3 regions of the Ruegeria sp. BHSB058 genome follow, and region 1 is predicted to be linked to each of the others. Evidence: riboswitches for the same ligand, from Rfam matches in the RefSeq annotation. Region 1 holds a riboswitch; each other region holds the start of a gene.
The links. Region 1 has a riboswitch for cobalamin ahead of AC2FNB_RS08545 (CbtB domain-containing protein). Riboswitches for the same ligand answer to the same signal wherever they lie in the genome.

Region 1 (6,026 bases):
CTGCCGCGCCGGGGCGATCTGACCTTGCCTGAACGGCATCTGGGCCTGATACAGGCGGTTGAACACCCCGATCTGGAAAGCGCGATTGCCGGTTACGCGGCGTTTTTGCGCGAACATGTGGATCTGGAGGCAATCAAGGCGGCGGCTTCATCAAGTCCGCAAGGGTCCTCGGCGTCGGCGCTGCCATTTCCCCCGGCGCAGCGCATCGCATTGGCGCGGGACGAGGCCTTTTCCTTTACCTATCCGCATTTGTTGGAAGGCTGGCGCGCGGCGGGGGCCGAAATCCTGCCGTTTTCTCCGCTGGCGGATGAGGCGCCGGCGGCGGATGCCGATCTGGTCTGGCTGCCGGGTGGTTATCCCGAATTGCATGCTGGCAAGCTGGCAACAGCCGACACGTTCCTGACCGGTCTGCGCAAACATGCCGAGACAAAGCCTGTACACGGTGAATGCGGCGGTTACATGGCCCTGGGCGAAGCACTGATCGACAAGGATGGGGTAGGCCACAAGATGGCCGGGCTGTTGGGTCTGGTCACGTCTTATGAAAAACGCAAGTTCAATCTGGGATACCGCAAGGCGCGTCTGATTGCGCCGATACCCGGACATGGCGCGGGCGCAATGTTGCGCGGGCACGAGTTTCACTATTCGTCGATTGTCGACCAACCGGACGCGCCGCTGGCGCAGGTCTTTGACGCTGAAGGGGTCGAAGGCCCTCAAACCGGCTCGGTACGCGGCAACGTTACCGGCACCTTTTTCCACCTGATTGCGGAGGCTTCGACATGAGCGGCTTTGTCTCTTTCATCGGCTCCGGTCCCGGCGATCCGGAACTTTTGACGCTCAAGGCGGTGGACCGGCTCGGCAAGGCCGACGCGGTGCTGTTCGATGATCTGAGCAGCGGTCCGATCCTGACACACGCGCGCGAGGATGCCGATCTGGTCGGTGTCGGCAAACGCGCCGGTCGCCCCTCGCCCAAGCAGGACCATGTCAGCCGTCTGCTGGTCGATTATGCCCAGACCGGACAGCGTGTCGTACGGCTGAAATCCGGTGATGGTGGTCTGTTCGGTCGGTTGGAGGAGGAAATCGTCGCCCTGCGCGAGGCCGGTATCGACTATGAGATCATTCCCGGCATCCCGTCGGCCATCGCGGCGGCGGCGGCGGCGGGCATTCCGCTGACCCGCAGGCTGACGGCGCGGCGGGTGCAGTTCGTCACCGGCCATGATGTCAGCGGCAAGCTGCCTCAGGATCTGAATTTACCTGCCTTGGCCGATGCTGGCGCGACCACCGTCGTTTTCATGGGCAAGCGCACGTTTCCATTGCTGGTCGAGGCGCTGAATGTCCACGGGCTGCCGCTCGACACCCCGGCGCTGATGGCCGAATCCGTGTCGACGCCGGACCAGAAACTGCAACGCGCAACGATCGGAGCATTGGCGGAGCAACTGAAATCAGAGGTCGGCACCGCCCCCGCCCTGATCCTTTACGGCCCGTTGGCGGAGTTCGGGGATGTATGAGCTGAACCTGATTGGCATCGGCACCGGCAATCCCGATCACGTCACGTTCCAGGGGGCAAACGCGATACGGGCGGCGGACCTGATCCTGATCCCCCGCAAGGGCGAGAACAAGGCCGATCTGGCTGGACTGCGGGAGGAGATCATCGCGCAGGTGGCGGACGCGGCACCTCAGATCGCCTATTTCGATATCCCCAGGCGCCGCGCCGATAATGGCTATTTGCGCGGCGTGGACGAATGGCACGACGCCATCGCACTGCGCTGGCAGGAGACGATCGCCGGGTTTCCGCAGGCCCGGCAGGTGGCGCTGCTGATCTGGGGTGATCCGTCGCTTTATGACAGTTCGCTGCGAATTGCGTCGCGGCTGGACCCGCAGCCGGTCACACGGGTGATTCCCGGCATCACGGCGCTGCAGGCACTGACGGCCGCCCATGCGATTCCGATCAACGACATCGGCGCGCCCTATGTCGTCACGACCGGCCGCCGCATCCGGGACGAGGGCTGGCCTGACGGTGCCGACAAGGTTGCGGTCATGCTGGACGGCGAATGCTCGTTTCAAAGCCTTGATATGATGGCGTTCGACATTTGGTGGGGCGCGTATGTGGGCATGAAGGAAGAAATCCTGGTCAAAGGCCCTCTGGCGGACGTTGCGGACAAGATTCTTGAAACCCGTGCCCGGGCACGCGCCGATCATGGCTGGATCATGGACATCTATTTGCTGCGCAGGCGCGAAAAATGACCGAATGGGTCGCAAATGGGAATTGCGCGAACGACTGCATCGCGGCTAAATGAAAGGGTCTGGTCCTGCCGGAGAATTCCGGTGCTAAGAGGGAATTTGGTGCGGCCATCCCGGTGGTCAAATCCAAAGCCGCCCCCGCGACTGTAAGCGGTGAGCTTCTGTTCAACCAGCCACTCCCGGAACTGTCCCGGGGGGAAGGCGAACAGAGGCACCGACCCGCAAGCCAGGAGACCTGCCAGGCAAGAAACGAAACACCGGCCGTCGGGTGCGGCGGCTCAGGAGGACTAAAATGACGACCAAAACGCTCAAGGCATCTGCTGCCGGTTCGGCCATCCTTCCGGCTCTGTTTGCTGTTGTTCTGGGTCTGGGGATCATCACCCTGACCGGCCATGTTCAGGCATCCGCCCTGCACGACGCCGCTCATGATGTGCGCCACTCAACCGGCTTCCCCTGCCACTGACCCATGTTCAGTCGCATTCTGACCAGCGCGTTGTTCGCTGGCGCTGCAGCAGGGCTGATCACCGCCCTGCTGCAGCTCGTATTTGTGCAGCCCGTCCTGCTTCACGCTGAACTCTACGAGTCCGGCGAATTGGTGCATTTCGGAGCAGCCGCCGTTTCGGCACATCCGGATCTGCCGGGGTTCGACCTGATGCGCGATGGGCTGAGCATCGTGTTCACCATGCTGACCTATACCGGCTATGCGCTGGTGCTGGTGGCCCTGATGTCGATGGCAGAACGGATGGGCCATGAGGTCAATGCCCGCACCGGCATCCTGTGGGGGTTGGCGGGCTTCATCACTTTCCACTTCGCGCCCGGACTGTCCTTGGCGCCTGAGGTGCCCGGTGTGGCCTATTCCGACATCACCGCGCGCCAGATCTGGTGGACCGGAACCGTGGCAGCGGCAGGTGTCGCCATGTGGCTGATCGCGTTCGGTGGCAATCTGATCAGCTACCTGATCGCGACCGTGCTGCTTTTGGCGCCGCACCTGATCGGAGCCCCCGAACCCGACAGCTTTACCGGCCCGGTTCCGACCGAACTGGGCGCCCTGTTCGCGGCGCGCGCCTTTGGTGTCGGTATGGCCGCCTGGGTTCTGGTGGGCACGTTTGCCGGATATTTCTGGCAGGCCGAAGGAAAACGCGCCGAAGCCAACGCGTAATCGTTTGCTGATGCATCCCGCCGGGCCAGACGCCCGGCGGGATTATTTATATCAAAAGGATTCGAGATGTTCCGATCTCTCGCACTTTTCGGCATCGGCCTGATCTTTGGCGCTGGCGCAGGTTTCGTGACGGCGGCGGGTTATGGCGTGACATTTGAAGGCCACGATCACGGCGACCCGGCCCAACACGGCGAAGCCGGTTCACATGATCATGCCACAACCATAAATTTTTCATCGGGCGCGGACGCACCGGGACTTGAGGTCATGCTTGCCAAGGATCCGATGGCCGGTTGGAATCTGCATGTCATTCCGCGGAATTTCCGCTTTTCCCCGGAAAATGCCTCGCTGGCGGACAGGCCGGGCGAAGGCCATGCGCATGTCTATGTCAATGGTGCCAAGCTGGCGCGCCTTTATGGCGAGTGGATGCATATCGACGAATTGCCCAAAGGCGAGGTCGAGATCGAAGTCTCTCTGAACGCCAACGATCACAGCCAGCTGACCGTGGATGACGTGCCCGTCGCCGCCTCGGTCGCGGTTCAGGTCGACTGAATCGCCGGTATCCGCGCGCGCAGGCACAGGCGAAGCCGCCCGCATGGTCGGGCGTCTTCGATCCAGCCCGAGGCGCTGTCCAGATAAGTCTGGCAAGTGGCGGCGATGTCGTCAGCATCCTTGACCGGATCAAGGTCGGAAAAGACATACGAGGCCAGTCCCTGCCCCTGCAACCCCAGGGCAACCGGTTGCTCGCATGCGCTGAAACAGGCGTGTTGCGTAAGTTCGACCCGATCGGAAAGCCCGGCCTTTGCAAGCGCATCTGTCACGGCATCACGCTCGGCCTCGCGATCCCGCGCTCCAAGGCAGCTGGAACAGATCAGCAATCGAATACGTTGGGTGGTCATGTATGGCCCATGCTTGCGTCGGGCCGTTATTGCGGGTTTCGACCTGCATGCGCAAGCCGGGTTTGATCGGATGGACACGGGATTGTGACACCGGACATATGCAAAATCTGGCATCACAGTCTTGTCAAACCAACCGGAGCTGGAACGATGAAACGTCTGTGGACAATCCTTTGCCTTGCCGCCCTGCCCGCTTGGGCCGGTGATCTGGAACCCCGCGAAGGATGGGAAGTTCATCAATCTACCAAGACCTATGAAGATCTTGTCTCCGACACCGCGGCGGCGATCAAGGGCAACGGCCTGATCGTAGTGACGCAGGCGGGGCCGACCAAGGCTGCGGCGGCGCGCGGCATCACCATCCCCGGCAACCGTGTCATGGGGGCGTTCAATAACGACTATGCCGTGCGCGTGCTGGAGACATCGACGGCAGCCATGATCGAGGCGCCGATCCGTTTCTACGTCACAGAAAACGCGGACGGTACCGCAACGCTGTCCTACAAGACGCCAAGTTTCGTCTTTGCGCCCTATCTGGACGAGGGCGGCGATGAACTGGCCGCCATTGCACAGGAATTGGACGGAAAGTTCCAATCCGTGGCGGAATCGGCAGTAAAATAGTCACACCGGCGTGAAGGCGCTTGCACCTTCCTGCTCACTCCGCAATCTGCCTGTCGAAAACGAACGGAGCGTTTGAGATGCAGGAAATCGTGCCCCGCGCAGCGGATCTTTTGGCAAGACGGCTATACGAGGCCGGCTGCCGCCACGCCTTTGGCATGCCGGGCGGTGAGGTTCTGACCCTGGTCGACGCGCTGGAACAGGCTGGGATTCAGTTTCATCTGGCCAAGCATGAAAATGCTGCCGGGTTCATGGCCGAGGGGGTCCACCACCGCGACGGCGCGCCCGCCATTCTGGTTGCTACATTGGGTCCGGGCGCGATGAATGGCATCAACGTGGTCGCAAATGCGTTTCAGGACCGGGTGCCGATGATCGTGTTGACTGGCTGCGTCGATGCGGATGAGGCGCTGACCTATACGCATCAGGTGATGGATCACGCGCAGGTCTATCGCTCGATCACCAAGGGAACCTTCATGCTAACGCCCAACGGGGCCGACATCGTTGCCGACAAGGCGGTTTCCTTGGCAACCCAGGCCCGCCCCGGCCCGGTGCATATCGACGTGCCGATCTCGGTGGCCGATGCGCGCGTTTCGGTTCCGAGATTGCGGCGGCTGGCCGCTGCCGCGCCGGTGACGCCGCAGGGAACCTGCCTGGAAAAGGCCCGCCACTGGATGGCCGAGGCCGAGCGCCCCGTTGCGATCATCGGCCTCGATACGCTTTATGACGGGTCGCACCGGGTACTCAGGGCATTTCTTGAGCATTTCGGAATTCCTTTTGTCACCACCTATAAAGCCAAGGGCATTCTGCCCGAGGATCACCCGTTGTGTCTGGGCGGTGCCGGGTTGTCGCCGCTAGCGGACAAACACCTGCTGCCACTGGTGGAAAAATCCGACCTGATTTTCTGTATCGGTTATGACCCGATCGAAATGCGCCCCGGCTGGCGCGAAGTTTGGGACCCGAATGAACAGCGCGTCATCGACATCTCGGCGGTACAGAACGATCACTATATGCATCAGGCGAGCCTGAGTTTTGTCGCCGACACCGCAGCGACGCTGGAAGCAATGGCCAAGGGCGTCCCGGCACGAGAGACTTGGCCGGACGGCAACCCGGAGCAGGTGCGCAAG
Region 2 (6,026 bases), on a different contig from region 1:
CCGTGATCGATCCGGCAAACCCGCCCGACGGTGCGTTGTCCAGATCAGCGATGCCCGGTTCGATCAGTTCTTCATAAGGGTCATGAAACGGCATCCGCCACACCGGGTCGGCCACCTTTGACGCGGCCTGCGCCAGCACCTGCGCCGCCTCGTCGTCGTCGGTATAAAACGGGGCCAGGTCTGCCCCGACTGCCACGCGCGCCGCACCCGTCAGCGTCGCCATCGAGATCACCAGATCCGGCTGACCCTCGTCCGCCAGCGCAAGCGCGTCGGCCAGCACCAGCCGCCCTTCGGCGTCGGTGTTGTTGATCTCGACCGTCAACCCCTTGCGCGAGGTCAGGATATCGCCGGGGCGAAATGCGTTTCCGGCCACCGAATTTTCCACCGCCGGGATCAGCACCCGCAGCCGGATCGGCAGGGCCAGCGCCATGATCATTCGCGCCAGCCCCAGCACATTGGCCGCCCCGCCCATGTCCTTTTTCATCAACCCCATGGCCGAAGCAGGTTTCAGGTCCAGCCCGCCGGTGTCGAAACAGACCCCTTTGCCGACCAGCGTCAGGCTGGGTCCGCTGTCGCCCCAGGTCATCTCGATCAGCCTCGGGGCCTGCCCGGCGGCGCGCCCTACGGTATGGATCATCGGAAAATTCCGGGCCAACAGGTCGTCGCCGATGATGGTCTCGCACCGCGCCCCGAACTCGGCCGCCAGCCCCTCGGCCGCTGATTGCAGGTGGTCCGGCCCCATGTCGGATGCCGGGGTGTTGATCAGATCGCGGATCAGCGTTTCGGCATTGGCAATGGCCTCGATCCGGGTGGCGTCAACGCCTTCGGGGGCGACAAGCGTGGCCTTGGCCGGCGATTGCGCGGCATAACGGTCAAAGGCGTATCCGGTCAGCAGCCATCCAAGCGCCTCGTTGGCGGTATCCTGATCGGCCAGCCCCGAGACGATCCGATAACTGCCTTTGGGCAGCTTTTCGGCGGCGGCGGCCAGCGGAAACCGCTTGCGCGCGCGCTTGGTCGCGTCGCCGTACCCGGCCAGCGCAAATCGCACCGCGCCTTCGCGGCCCGGCACCAACAGCGCCTGTCCCAGTGCGCCGGTGAACCCGTTGGACGCTACCCAACCCCGAACCTCGCTGTCCTGCGCATCCAGCCAGGCATCAAGCGCGGCCTGTTCGATTACATGCAGGTGCAGGGCGTGGTCGGAGGGAGGGGCAAAAGACAGGGGCATGAACGGCTCGCTTGGTTGAGGTGCGGCCAGACTACCTTGCGCCGGGGCACCTGCAAGCCATTTCAGATCGAAAGATGCCGTTGGTCCCAAACCGCAACCAACGACTGCTCGCCGACCCGGATCAGGCGGAACAGCGTGGCGCTGGCGGCGACGTGGTCTCCGGCATCCACGGCTTCTGACACATCTCCCGCCACGCGGGTCAGCGCCGTCATGCCGACCTGTTCGGCAATCGCCACCAGCGAGCGTGCGGCCTTGCGCAGACCCAGCCAATCCCGCTGTCGCCACATGAGTTCGCATCGCGACAGCCGCAGGGCCAGCTCTTCGATGGCGCGGCATACCACATCCTCGGCGCCCGAATCGCCCAGCTGATCGTAAAGATTTCCCAGAGGGTCCGGATCCAGTCGCACGGTTTCCCTCTGAACGAGTGTGATCACTTTCTCCACCACGTTCACCCCAATAAAGTCGCACCCCCACGGCACGGTCGCATCCTCGCGCCACAGTGGTTGGCAAAAGGTTTCGGCAAAAGTGGATAATGTCTCGAATTTTGTTTCAATTCGGATTAGATCACGCTGCAGCACAGAAAACCTTGGGGATTTACTGGAATGGACTTCGCTAAACCTCTGCCGAATTATCTGGTCAAGCGCTACCATGGCTGGAAAGCCACGACCTATGCCGAGAACGAGGCCTGGTACCGCACATTGGCCAACGAAGGGCAGCATCCGCGCGCCATGGTGATCTCCTGCTGCGACAGCCGGGTGCACGTCACATCTATCTTCGGCGCCGATCAGGGCGAATTCTTCATCCACCGCAACATTGCCAACCTGGTACCGCCCTATGCGCCCGATGGCGATCACCACGGCACCAGCGCGGCCATCGAATATGCGGTCACCGCGCTGAAGGTCGCGCATCTGATCGTGCTGGGCCATTCGCAATGTGGTGGCGTTCAGGGCTGTATCGACATGTGCAAGGGGCAGGCGCCACAGCTTGAGGCCAAGGAAAGCTTCGTCGGGCGCTGGATGGATATCCTGAAACCGAAATACGATCTGGTTGCCGATCTCAAGGACAACATCGAACAGGCCCGCCAGTTCGAGAAACAGGCCGTGGTGGCCTCGCTGGAAAACCTGATGACCTTCCCGTTCGTCGCCTCCGCCGTCGAGGCCAAAAGCCTCAGCATTCACGGCCTGTGGACCGACATCGGCGCAGGCGGATTGCAGAGCTATGATCCTGCGAAAGGAAAGTTCGAACCGGTCTGAGTGACCCGGGCGCCGATCTTCGACGCCCGAACCGCTTCTGGAAATCAGCCCAGCCGCCGCGACAGGAACGTTCCGTCTGCGATTGATGCCTGGTCCGCGCGCAAGCGCCCGGTCAGCTCTGCATCACCGCCGGTTTGCCCCCATTGACCAAAGTGCACGTGGTCGGTGATCGCGCGGCGCGGCAGCCAACCAGCCTTTTCAAGTTCCGGCCTGTCGTGAAAACCACGGACCAGCCCGACACAAAGATATGCGACGGGTACAACCTCGGCAGGCAGGTTCAGCACCTCTTTCAGCGCGCCATTGTCAAGGATCGACACCCAGCCCACCCCCAGCCCCTCGGCTCGTGCCGCCAGCCAGAAATTCTGTACCGCACAGACCGACGAGAACATGTCCATCACCGGTATATGAGTGCGACCGATCACCACCGGCCCGGAGCGGCTGCGGTCGCAAGTGATGCAGATGTTGATCGGCGCCTCGAGGATACCTTCCAGCTTGAGCTTGCGATAAGTGTCGCGCTGCTCGACCGGGAACATCAGCGCGGCCTCAGCATGGGCCTTGGCAAACAGCTCATGCACCTGCCGGCGCATATCACGGTCCTGCAGGATCAGGAAATCCCACGGCTGCATGAATCCCACCGATGGCGCGTGATGCGCCGCCAAAAGGACACGGCTCAACCGGTCTTCGGGTATCGGGTCCGGCAGGAAATCCCCGCGGGTGTCGCGACGGTTGAGGATGGTTCGATAAACCGCTTCGCGGCTCGCCTTGTCAAAGGCGTCGGGCGCCATCAGCGCCGGTTCGGTGGTAATGGCCATCGGAGTCCCCTTGGATGGTCCCGCGCCGCCCGCCGTCCACGCAGGCTGCGCCATCCCTTCCGGCCGGTCTTCTGACTCGGGATCTTCCCGCGCGAACCCCTTCCCGGCCAAGGCCAGTGGTTCATGTCCGCACAGTCCCCCTTACAGCGTTGGGCACGTCGCGGGTTTGCACCGCGTTCCCGATTCTCCCGCACGGGCGGGCACCGAAAGGTGGCCGGACATTAGTCGGTCACGCAGGCAGGTCAACGAAAAAGGGGCACGGTTTCCGCGCCCCTGACATTCCCAATCCGAAGGAGCTTCACCCCTTCTTCAGAACTTCCCGTCCCAGCAGCTCGGCGATCTGCACCGCGTTCAGCGCCGCGCCCTTGCGCAGGTTGTCGCTGACGCACCACAGGTTGATGCCGTTCTCGATGGTCGAATCCTGGCGAATGCGGCTGATGAAGGTGGCGAAATCGCCGACGCATTCCACCGGGGTGACATAGCCACCGGCCTCGCGCTTGTCGATCACCATGATGCCGGGTGCCTCGCGCAGGATGTCGCGCGCCTCGTCTTCGTCCAGGAACTCCTCGAACTCGATGTTCACCGCCTCGGAATGGCCGACAAAGACCGGAACGCGGACGCAGGTCGCGGTGACCTTGATCTTGGGGTCGACGATCTTCTTGGTTTCGGCGACCATCTTCCACTCTTCCTTGGTCGAGCCATCCTCCATGAAGACGTCGATATGCGGAATGACGTTGAAGGCGATCTGCTTCTGGAACTTCTTCGGCTCGACCTCGTTGATCGGGTTGTAGACGGCCTTGGTCTGATCCCACAGCTCGTCCATGCCTTCCTTGCCCGCTCCCGACACCGACTGATAGGTCGACACCACGACGCGCTTGATCCTGGCACGGTCATGCAGCGGTTTCAGCGCAACCACCATCTGCGCGGTCGAGCAGTTGGGGTTCGCGATGATATTCTTCTTGGAATAGTCGTGGATCGCCTGCGGGTTCACTTCCGGCACGATCAGCGGAATGTCCGGGTCATAGCGATAGAGCGACGAGTTGTCGATCACGACACAGCCCGCCGCTGCCGCCTTGGGCGCGTAATCCTTGGTCGCGGCCGAACCCACGGCAAACAACGCCATGTCCCAGCCGGTAAAGTCAAAGGTGGCCAAGTCCTGGGTCTTGATCGTCTTGTCGCCAAAGCTGACTTCGGTGCCCAGCGAACGACGGCTTGCCAAAGCGGCAATTTCGTCCACGGGGAACTGGCGCTCGGCCAGGATGTTCAGCATTTCGCGGCCCACGTTGCCCGTGGCGCCGACGACGACGACGCGATAGCCCATGTCTTGTCTCCTGAGTTAAGGACGCGCGTTCATAGCACCCTTTGTCGCAGAAGAAAGGGGGCAGGCGGCGTATTTGCGTCCCTGACGTCAATTTGAGGCGTGGCGCTGTGTCTCAGCCCCCGGCCAGAAGGCCCTCATAGACCTCGACCAGCGCATTTGCTTCGCCCTCGATATCAAAATGCGTCTCTACATGGGCGCGGGCCGTCACTCCGGACCGGGCCAGAGAATCGCGGTCCGCCAGCATCTCCGCCGCCGCGCCGGCCAGCGCCTGGATGTTGTTCGGGGCCACGACGCGGCCCAGCGACGGGTCGGTCACGATTTCGGAAAACGCGCCCACATCGGTGGCCACCACCGGCACACCGCAGGCCATCGCCTCCAGCGGGGTCAGGCCGAACCCTTCCCATCGCTGGGGGGCGATGAACAGGTCCAGCACCTGATACCATTCCGCGATCCGGTCCACGGTGACCTCGGGCTTGAACAGGATGCGGTGGGCCAGCCCGGCGTCTGCGACCTTCTGTTTCAGATCGTTCAGAAAGCCGGTGTGCTGCTCGGTCGCCCGGCCCATGACAATGCCCGATACATCGTCGAACCGCCCACACAGATCGATCATCGCATCGACAAAGGCATCCGTGCCTTTCTGGTGCCGGATGCGGCCATAACAGCCCAGCAATATCCCGTCGGGCAGTCCCAGTTGCGCCCGCACGGCAGCGCGATCCTTGGGCGGGGTGAAATCCTGCAGGTTGATCCCGTGCATGATCACGCGCGCGTCCCGGTCCAGATACCCGGCGGTCTTGCGCGAGGTCGCCACCACCGCGTCCATCTTCGAGATCAGCCACTTGGTATAACCCGTGTGCCGCCGCTGCGAGGCGCTGGTGAACAGCAGCTTCAGGCGCATCCGGAACACCCCCCGCAAGATCAGACCCAACAGCATTTCCGTGTTCCGCCGTGCATGCCAGACCCTGAGAGGTCGGCGCGGCAGGAACGGTACTTTTGCCAGCGGTATATGCGGGATGTCATCGGGCAATCCGGGGCCGGTGGCGACAATACCGATCTTTTGGGCCTGCAGAGGAACCAACCGCGCAATGGTCGCCGTCACGCCGGAAAGCCTGCGTTTCAGATTTGGGGCGATGACACGCACGTCTTGCAATTGATGCTCCTGTTCCGGTGGTTTCAGGTCAGTCGACGCTGTCGCGGCTGAACAGGTATACCGCGCAACCAAGGCCAAGCGCGACCGCAAAAAAGCCAAAAATCAGCACGTAAGGCGCAGTCGCGCCCGCCTCCACGGTTGCCGCGTGTATCCGTCCGGTCAGAAACTGCATGATCCCGACGCCACCGATGCCGAACAGGTTCAACAGCGTCACACCTCGCCCGACCAGATGTGCCGGAATGAAGGCGCGTCCATGCGCCATGATCAC
Region 3 (6,026 bases), on a different contig from region 1:
TTAACGGCGCACAATTGCGCGATTGGCTAGAAATGTCGGCATGTCTGTTTAACCAGGTCACTGAAAATAGCCAAGATACCCCGTTGATCAACCCTCTTCGAGCAGGCCATAATTTCGATGTTATCCATGGTGTTGAATACACTATAGATCTGACTTGCCCGCCTCGGTTTCATGCGGATGGCAGTCTGGTTGAAACAGGCAACCGACGCATTGGAAACCTCACTTGGAAGGGAGATCCCATCGGGGATCAGCAGCTTTTCGTCGTGGCACTGAATAACTATCGCGCCAATGGGGGGGGGCATTTTTCAGCTTTGGAGAACGCTAAAATCATCAGTATTCCTCGCCTACGCATTCAGCACATCTTGAAGGACTATGTTGAGGGGAGTCTTCCATCTGATCCGCTGCAAGCGACTCCGCATCCGTGGCGTTTCGTCAAGACGCGCAAGACCTCGGTCGTTCTGCAGACCGGTCCCGATGCCTTGCGCTATCTGGATGACCTTTCAGGATACCACCCGGTTGTTCTGGGCATCGATCCCGAAGGTTTCCTGCGGCTACGCCTATCCTTGTGACGGGTTGTCATCGCCAGTCATCTTGCCTATATCGAGCAACGAGAGGTTGGCGCGGGCGAGCGCCTCGCCAACCTGGTCAGGTCCGGAAGGAAGCAGCCACAACGAGTCCCGCTTGGGTCGATGTCCAACCTCTCACTTTCCCACTAATCATCTAGCGTAGACCAACCTAATCGGCGATGAGTGCGGGCCACACAACGGCATTCTTACGCGCAAACGCGCCCAGATGGCCAATTTGCTTCACTCCAAAATCCTGAGGCGTCAATTCACGCCGTCGCGCATCTTGCCCATAAAGTTCGGCCAATCGCCAAACGCATTTGGGCGGGATCACCTGATCGTCCGAAAACGCAATCATATCCACTGATGCGCCACTTCTTTTCCAGTCGGGTTTCGGTAAGGTCGTTCCGGCATCCGGCAGATAGCTTTTTGCGGATATGCACCATTTTCGCCATTGCCAATAGACCGGAGCAGGTAGATCTGCTCCGAACCCAACAAGACGCCCAGGCAAATACCCCAAACTCTTAACCAGCAGCGGAACATGCCCGAACCAAAACATTCTGGCGAGCGCTTGATAAGGCCAAGGGTGATCGCGATGTTGTACCAGCCCTGAACAGACACAGATCATTCTGTCGATTTCTTCGATGCCAGGCTGCAAAGGACCGAGCATCCCGCCAATCGAATGCCCGATGACCCAAAGCTTTGAATTTGGGAACCGACGACGCATTTCCATCCGAGCCGCGGGCATGTCGACCAATGCCCAGTCGGTCATGGATGACTTGGATTTCTTTAGGTTGCCGGTCAAAGAGTGGCCGAAATCCCGGTAATCGTACGTCAGACAAGCAATTCCGCGTTCTAAGGCCAGCCACGATGCGAAATGTCTGTAGTAGTCCCTCGGAACACCGGTCGCCCCATTGAGCACGACCGTAACTTCTGGCTGTTCCTTCGCATGAAAGAGGCGGGCAGACAGTTGGTAGTCGCCCGAGTGAATAAGAAGGTCTTCAGCTGACACCTGGTCCTGCATATTTAACTCCGCGCCCCTAGACCGGTCGGTCTAGTTCTGATCTCTGGACCAATTGGTCCAGTGCTGTCAATAATCCACGCAAATGACTGAACGTCCTTTGCCAACAAAAGAGCGCCTGATTCGGGCTGCGGCCGATCTTTTCCAGAGGTCGGGCTATCACGGGGTCGGGCTGAACGAAGTTCTTTCCGTGGCTGACGCACCCAAAGGATCGCTGTATCACCATTTCCCGAATGGAAAGGCCGATCTGGCGCTTGCGGCCGCTACTTGGGCGTCCGATGTGATGCTTGGTCTTATTGCCGCGTCATTTGAGCCTGCGGAAGATTTCCAGTCCGGGGCCACAACTCTTTGCAACAAGATAGCGAAACTTTTCGACAAATCAGGTCAGTGGGATACCTGCCCGATTTCCGCTACTTTGTTCGAAGGGCCGGACAACAATATATTCCGCAACCATGCCTATCACTTGTACGAGGGTTGGATAACCGAAGTCGCACATCACGCAAGGCGACTTGGAGTGGCCGAGCCAGAATTCGCGGCAGATACTGTGTTCATACTGCTCCAGGGCGGGTGGCAGTTGGCCCGGGCAAGGCGATCTTCGGAGACCCTAAGAAACGTGCCTTGCCGCTTGAGCAAGATGTCGACGTCTAAACAAATTCAGTAAACCCGCCCGGCGCGACAAAGGTGCTTGAGCCGCAGGATTCGTCTTGACCCAAAATTGTGCGCCCGCTAGCGATTAGGCGATGGTTTCCGGCCGCGTTCACGGTCGGAATGAAAAGGGAACACGGTACGGTTCTTCCAGAACCAAATCCGCGACTGCCCCCGCAACTGTAGGCGGCGAGCGAAGCCGAAATGCCACTGGTCCAAGGGCCGGGAAGGTCGGCAAAGCAGCGACCCGCAAGTCAGGAGACCTGCCATCGGAACTGAAACTCGAACTCGGGCGGGGTGTCCGGGACAGGGTCCGATAGCTGCTTGCTGTCCTTCCCGTCCGTTGTCCTCGTCACCAGCGCGGAGGGCGCGACATGATTTGGAAATCCGACAAGCACCTGTTCACAGCAACAGTGTGCCAGAAAACCGGTAAACCCTGCCCGGCATTGGCGCAAATGGGTAAAAAACTGGCACAGGCGATATCTGCGACAAAGCCATTGACTGCAGATGACTTCGAGATCGACGGAAGTTGCGCACTTGCACATTGTGCCACTGGGTGCGATGCCAGATTCCGCGCCGATCATTCTCGCATTCGAGTATTCTGCGGTGTGAATGACGAGGCGGATAGCGAACGCCTGAACCAGATTGAAGACGCTCTATTGAACTCTTCTCGGACCGTTTTTCCCTCGGGTTGGATCAAGCAGATGCCCTGCGCGTTCCTCGAAGCAGTTCCGCAGGGCAACCGGGCGGCAGAAACCGCCTGCCACGCGCCACTTTGAAAGAACGCCAACGCAAAAAATAGCCCTCAGCCCGGCCTCAGGGCCGATCTGCCACCATCTGCCCTTTCAGCGCCCAATCCATTTGGGGTTCGGTTTCGACGGCGCAGGGGCGAATGGCGCGTAGCCGTTTCAGCGCATCCGAAGGTCGTTCACCACATTCGACCATCAACCTCAGCGCAGCCATTCCCGATCTTCCGCAACCGCCACGACAGTGGATCAAAATTCGACCACCGCCCGCAAGTGCCTGCCGCGCAGACGCACTGGTCTCGGCCCATTTCGCCTGGACATGACTGGGCGGGATACCAAAATCTTCGATCGGCAAATGGACCCATCGGCAGGCGCGCGCCTGAATATCCAAGCCGAAACTGCGCGCGCCGTCTTGGATCATTTCGACCTCTGTCGTCATCGAAATCACTAGGCCCGGTTTCCAGTCGGCAATGGTGTCGAGGTCAGAAGGATAGTCTCCGCTCCGGCCCGGCATCTGGCAGATAGCCAATGTGCCTCCGCCCACCTGCAGCCCAAATATCACCAGTTGTGACACGATTAGCTCCCACACAACCAACACGCTGAAATCTGCATTCTCCAATCGATGCCTGAGTGTTTTACCCCGGCTTGCAAGCAATCCAAACCAAAATCGGACCTGCTGCTGTGGACGCGGGCATCGCGGCACACTACGCTGCGGTTTTAAGACGAATCCGGCAGAGCAGACATGACCGACACCGCACCCGCACCCTACCAGGTTCTTGCCCGAAAATATCGCCCCGAAACCTTTGCCGATCTGGTCGGCCAGGATTCGATGGTGCGGACACTAAGAAACGCCTTTGAAGCAGACCGGATTGCGCAGGCTTTTATCATGACCGGCATTCGCGGGACGGGTAAAACCACCACCGCACGGATCATCGCCAAGGGCATGAACTGCATCGGGCCGGATGGAAACGGAAAGCCGACAACTGAACCTTGCGGTCAGTGCGAGCATTGCGTTGCGATCATGGAAGGCCGTCATGTAGACGTGATGGAGATGGATGCAGCAAGCCGGACCGGTGTTGGCGACATTCGCGAGATCATCGACAGCGTTCGCTACCGCGCTGCCAGCGCGCGGTATAAGATTTACATTATCGACGAGGTTCACATGTTGTCGACCAGCGCGTTCAACGCGCTGCTGAAGACGCTTGAAGAACCTCCGGCGCACGTGAAATTCATTTTCGCGACAACTGAAATTCGCAAGGTTCCGGTCACAGTTCTGTCTCGTTGCCAGCGCTTTGATCTGCGTCGGATCGAACCCGAAGATATGATCGGCCTGCTACGCATGATCGCCGAATCGGAGGGAGCTCAGATCGCTGGCGACGCACTGGCTCTGATCACCCGCGCAGCTGAAGGTTCGGCCCGGGATGCGACCTCGCTTCTGGATCAGGCGATCTCGCATGGCGCCGGGGAGACCTCTGCGGATCAGGTACGTGCAATGTTGGGGCTGGCGGACCGGGGTCGGGTTCTGGACCTGATGGACATGATCCTGCGGGGCGATGCGGCGGGGGCATTGACCGAACTGGGTGCGCAATATGCCGAAGGCGCCGATCCATTGGCAGTGTTGCGAGATCTGGCCGAGATCACCCATTGGGTTTCTGTTGTCAAAATCACGCCTGATGCAGCACAAGACCCGACCGTTTCGCCCGACGAACGCGCGCGAGGGATACAAATGGCACAGGCGCTGCCTATGCGCGTTTTGACGCGGATGTGGCAGATGCTGCTGAAGGCGCTGGAGGAAGTTTCTGGTGCGCCTAATTCCATGATGGCCGCCGAGATGGCGATCATTCGTCTGACTCATGTCGCCGATCTACCCAGCCCGGAAGAACTGATCAAGCGACTGCAAGATGCGCCTGCGCCACCGGCACCGAACGGCCCGGGTGGAGGAGTTCCCTTGTCAGGCGGGAGTACGTCGACCGCACAGTCAACAGCATCTTATGCGCCAGGCAACCAGTCCGCTCGGCGTCACAACAGCGGTGCGCCAGTTGCAGCCCTCGCGCAGGACCTGCAAGCCGCTTTGGGGCGATACCCAACATTCGAACACGTGGTCGAACTGATCCGCTCCAATCGTGACGGCAAGTTGCTGGTCGATGTTGAGGACGGGATTCGCCTTGTTGCTTATCAACCGGGGCGTATTGAGTTTACCCCGTCCGACAAAGCGCCCAACGATCTGGCCCAGAGGCTGGGCGCAAGCCTGCAACGCTGGACGGGCAATCGTTGGGCTGTTTCGATCGTCTCGAATGGCGAGGCACAGACGATTTCGGAAATTCGCGATGCCGTCGAGATCGCCCTGAAAAATGAAGCCAGTGCGCATCCGTTGGTGCAGGCCGTGATCGCACAGTTCCCCAAGGCCAGCATCACCCGCATCACAACCCCCGAACAACGAGCAGCGCTGGTCGAAGCCGAGGCACTTCCCGAAGTCGAAGACGAATGGGATCCGTTCGAAGAAGAATAGTGACCTTGCAGACGCGTGCCGCTACAAATGTCGCAAATACGCTTGAAGGGTCGATTGCAATCTCACACGGTTCCGGGAGTTGTCTGACAGGAGCCTGGCATGCGAACTGACCCTCTGCACTCCCGTTTCGGATTAATTATTCACGACGTTGATCTGCGCGACGTGACTGCGGAATCGCATTACCCGCGAATCCGGCAAATGTTCGAAACTCATTCCGCGCTTTTGTTCCGCAACCAATCCCTGACGGATGCCGATCACATTCGGTTGGGCGAGTTGTTCGGCCCGCTCGAAAACCGTGAGGCGATGGCGGCGGGACGCGATGTCGAATTCCAAGTTTCGGAGCTTTCCAACCAGACTTCCGATGGACTACGGTCGCGCGATGATCTGCGGCTGCTTGACCTGCAAGCCAATATGCTCTGGCACACGGACAGCACTTTCTTGCCCACTCCTGCGCTGGTCAACATTCTGACTGCGCGTGTTGTTCCCCCTTCGGGTGGAGAGACAGAAATTGCCTCGACGCGGGCAGCGTGGGCGGACATGCC

Region 2: another riboswitch for cobalamin. It lies ahead of bluB (5,6-dimethylbenzimidazole synthase); the one in region 1 lies ahead of AC2FNB_RS08545 (CbtB domain-containing protein).
Region 3: another riboswitch for cobalamin. It lies ahead of AC2FNB_RS11110 (hypothetical protein); the one in region 1 lies ahead of AC2FNB_RS08545 (CbtB domain-containing protein).

Annotation. Positions count from the first base shown of each region.
Region 1 is NZ_JBXWSF010000024.1:24,952-30,977, forward strand. Features, by position in the region: gene AC2FNB_RS08530 (cobyrinic acid a,c-diamide synthase CobB) at 1-780, shown strand, start outside; gene cobA (uroporphyrinogen-III C-methyltransferase) at 777-1,505, shown strand; gene cobF (precorrin-6A synthase (deacetylating)) at 1,498-2,241, shown strand; cobalamin riboswitch at 2,285-2,495, shown strand; gene AC2FNB_RS08545 (CbtB domain-containing protein) at 2,531-2,701, shown strand; gene AC2FNB_RS08550 (CbtA family protein) at 2,705-3,397, shown strand; gene AC2FNB_RS08555 (hypothetical protein) at 3,464-3,946, shown strand; gene AC2FNB_RS08560 (DUF1636 family protein) at 3,934-4,293, opposite strand; gene AC2FNB_RS08565 (DUF302 domain-containing protein) at 4,441-4,905, shown strand; gene AC2FNB_RS08570 (thiamine pyrophosphate-binding protein) at 4,983-6,026, shown strand, end outside.
Region 2 is NZ_JBXWSF010000006.1:74,372-80,397, forward strand. Features, by position in the region: gene AC2FNB_RS02845 (leucyl aminopeptidase family protein) at 1-1,225, opposite strand, end outside; gene AC2FNB_RS02850 (hypothetical protein) at 1,288-1,677, opposite strand; gene AC2FNB_RS02855 (carbonic anhydrase) at 1,828-2,478, shown strand; gene bluB (5,6-dimethylbenzimidazole synthase) at 2,523-3,290, opposite strand; cobalamin riboswitch at 3,335-3,513, opposite strand; gene AC2FNB_RS02865 (aspartate-semialdehyde dehydrogenase) at 3,589-4,611, opposite strand; gene AC2FNB_RS02870 (glycosyltransferase family 4 protein) at 4,724-5,758, opposite strand; gene AC2FNB_RS02875 (MFS transporter) at 5,787-6,026, opposite strand, start outside.
Region 3 is NZ_JBXWSF010000036.1:13,002-19,027, reverse strand. Features, by position in the region: gene AC2FNB_RS11130 (bifunctional 2',3'-cyclic-nucleotide 2'-phosphodiesterase/3'-nucleotidase) at 1-569, shown strand, start outside; RNA gene ffs (signal recognition particle sRNA small type) at 609-707, shown strand; gene AC2FNB_RS11120 (alpha/beta hydrolase family protein) at 736-1,587, opposite strand; gene AC2FNB_RS11115 (TetR/AcrR family transcriptional regulator) at 1,670-2,245, shown strand; cobalamin riboswitch at 2,309-2,514, shown strand; gene AC2FNB_RS11110 (hypothetical protein) at 2,604-3,008, shown strand; gene AC2FNB_RS11105 (protein-tyrosine phosphatase family protein) at 3,046-3,549, opposite strand; gene AC2FNB_RS11100 (DNA polymerase III subunit gamma/tau) at 3,718-5,484, shown strand; gene AC2FNB_RS11095 (TauD/TfdA dioxygenase family protein) at 5,584-6,026, shown strand, end outside.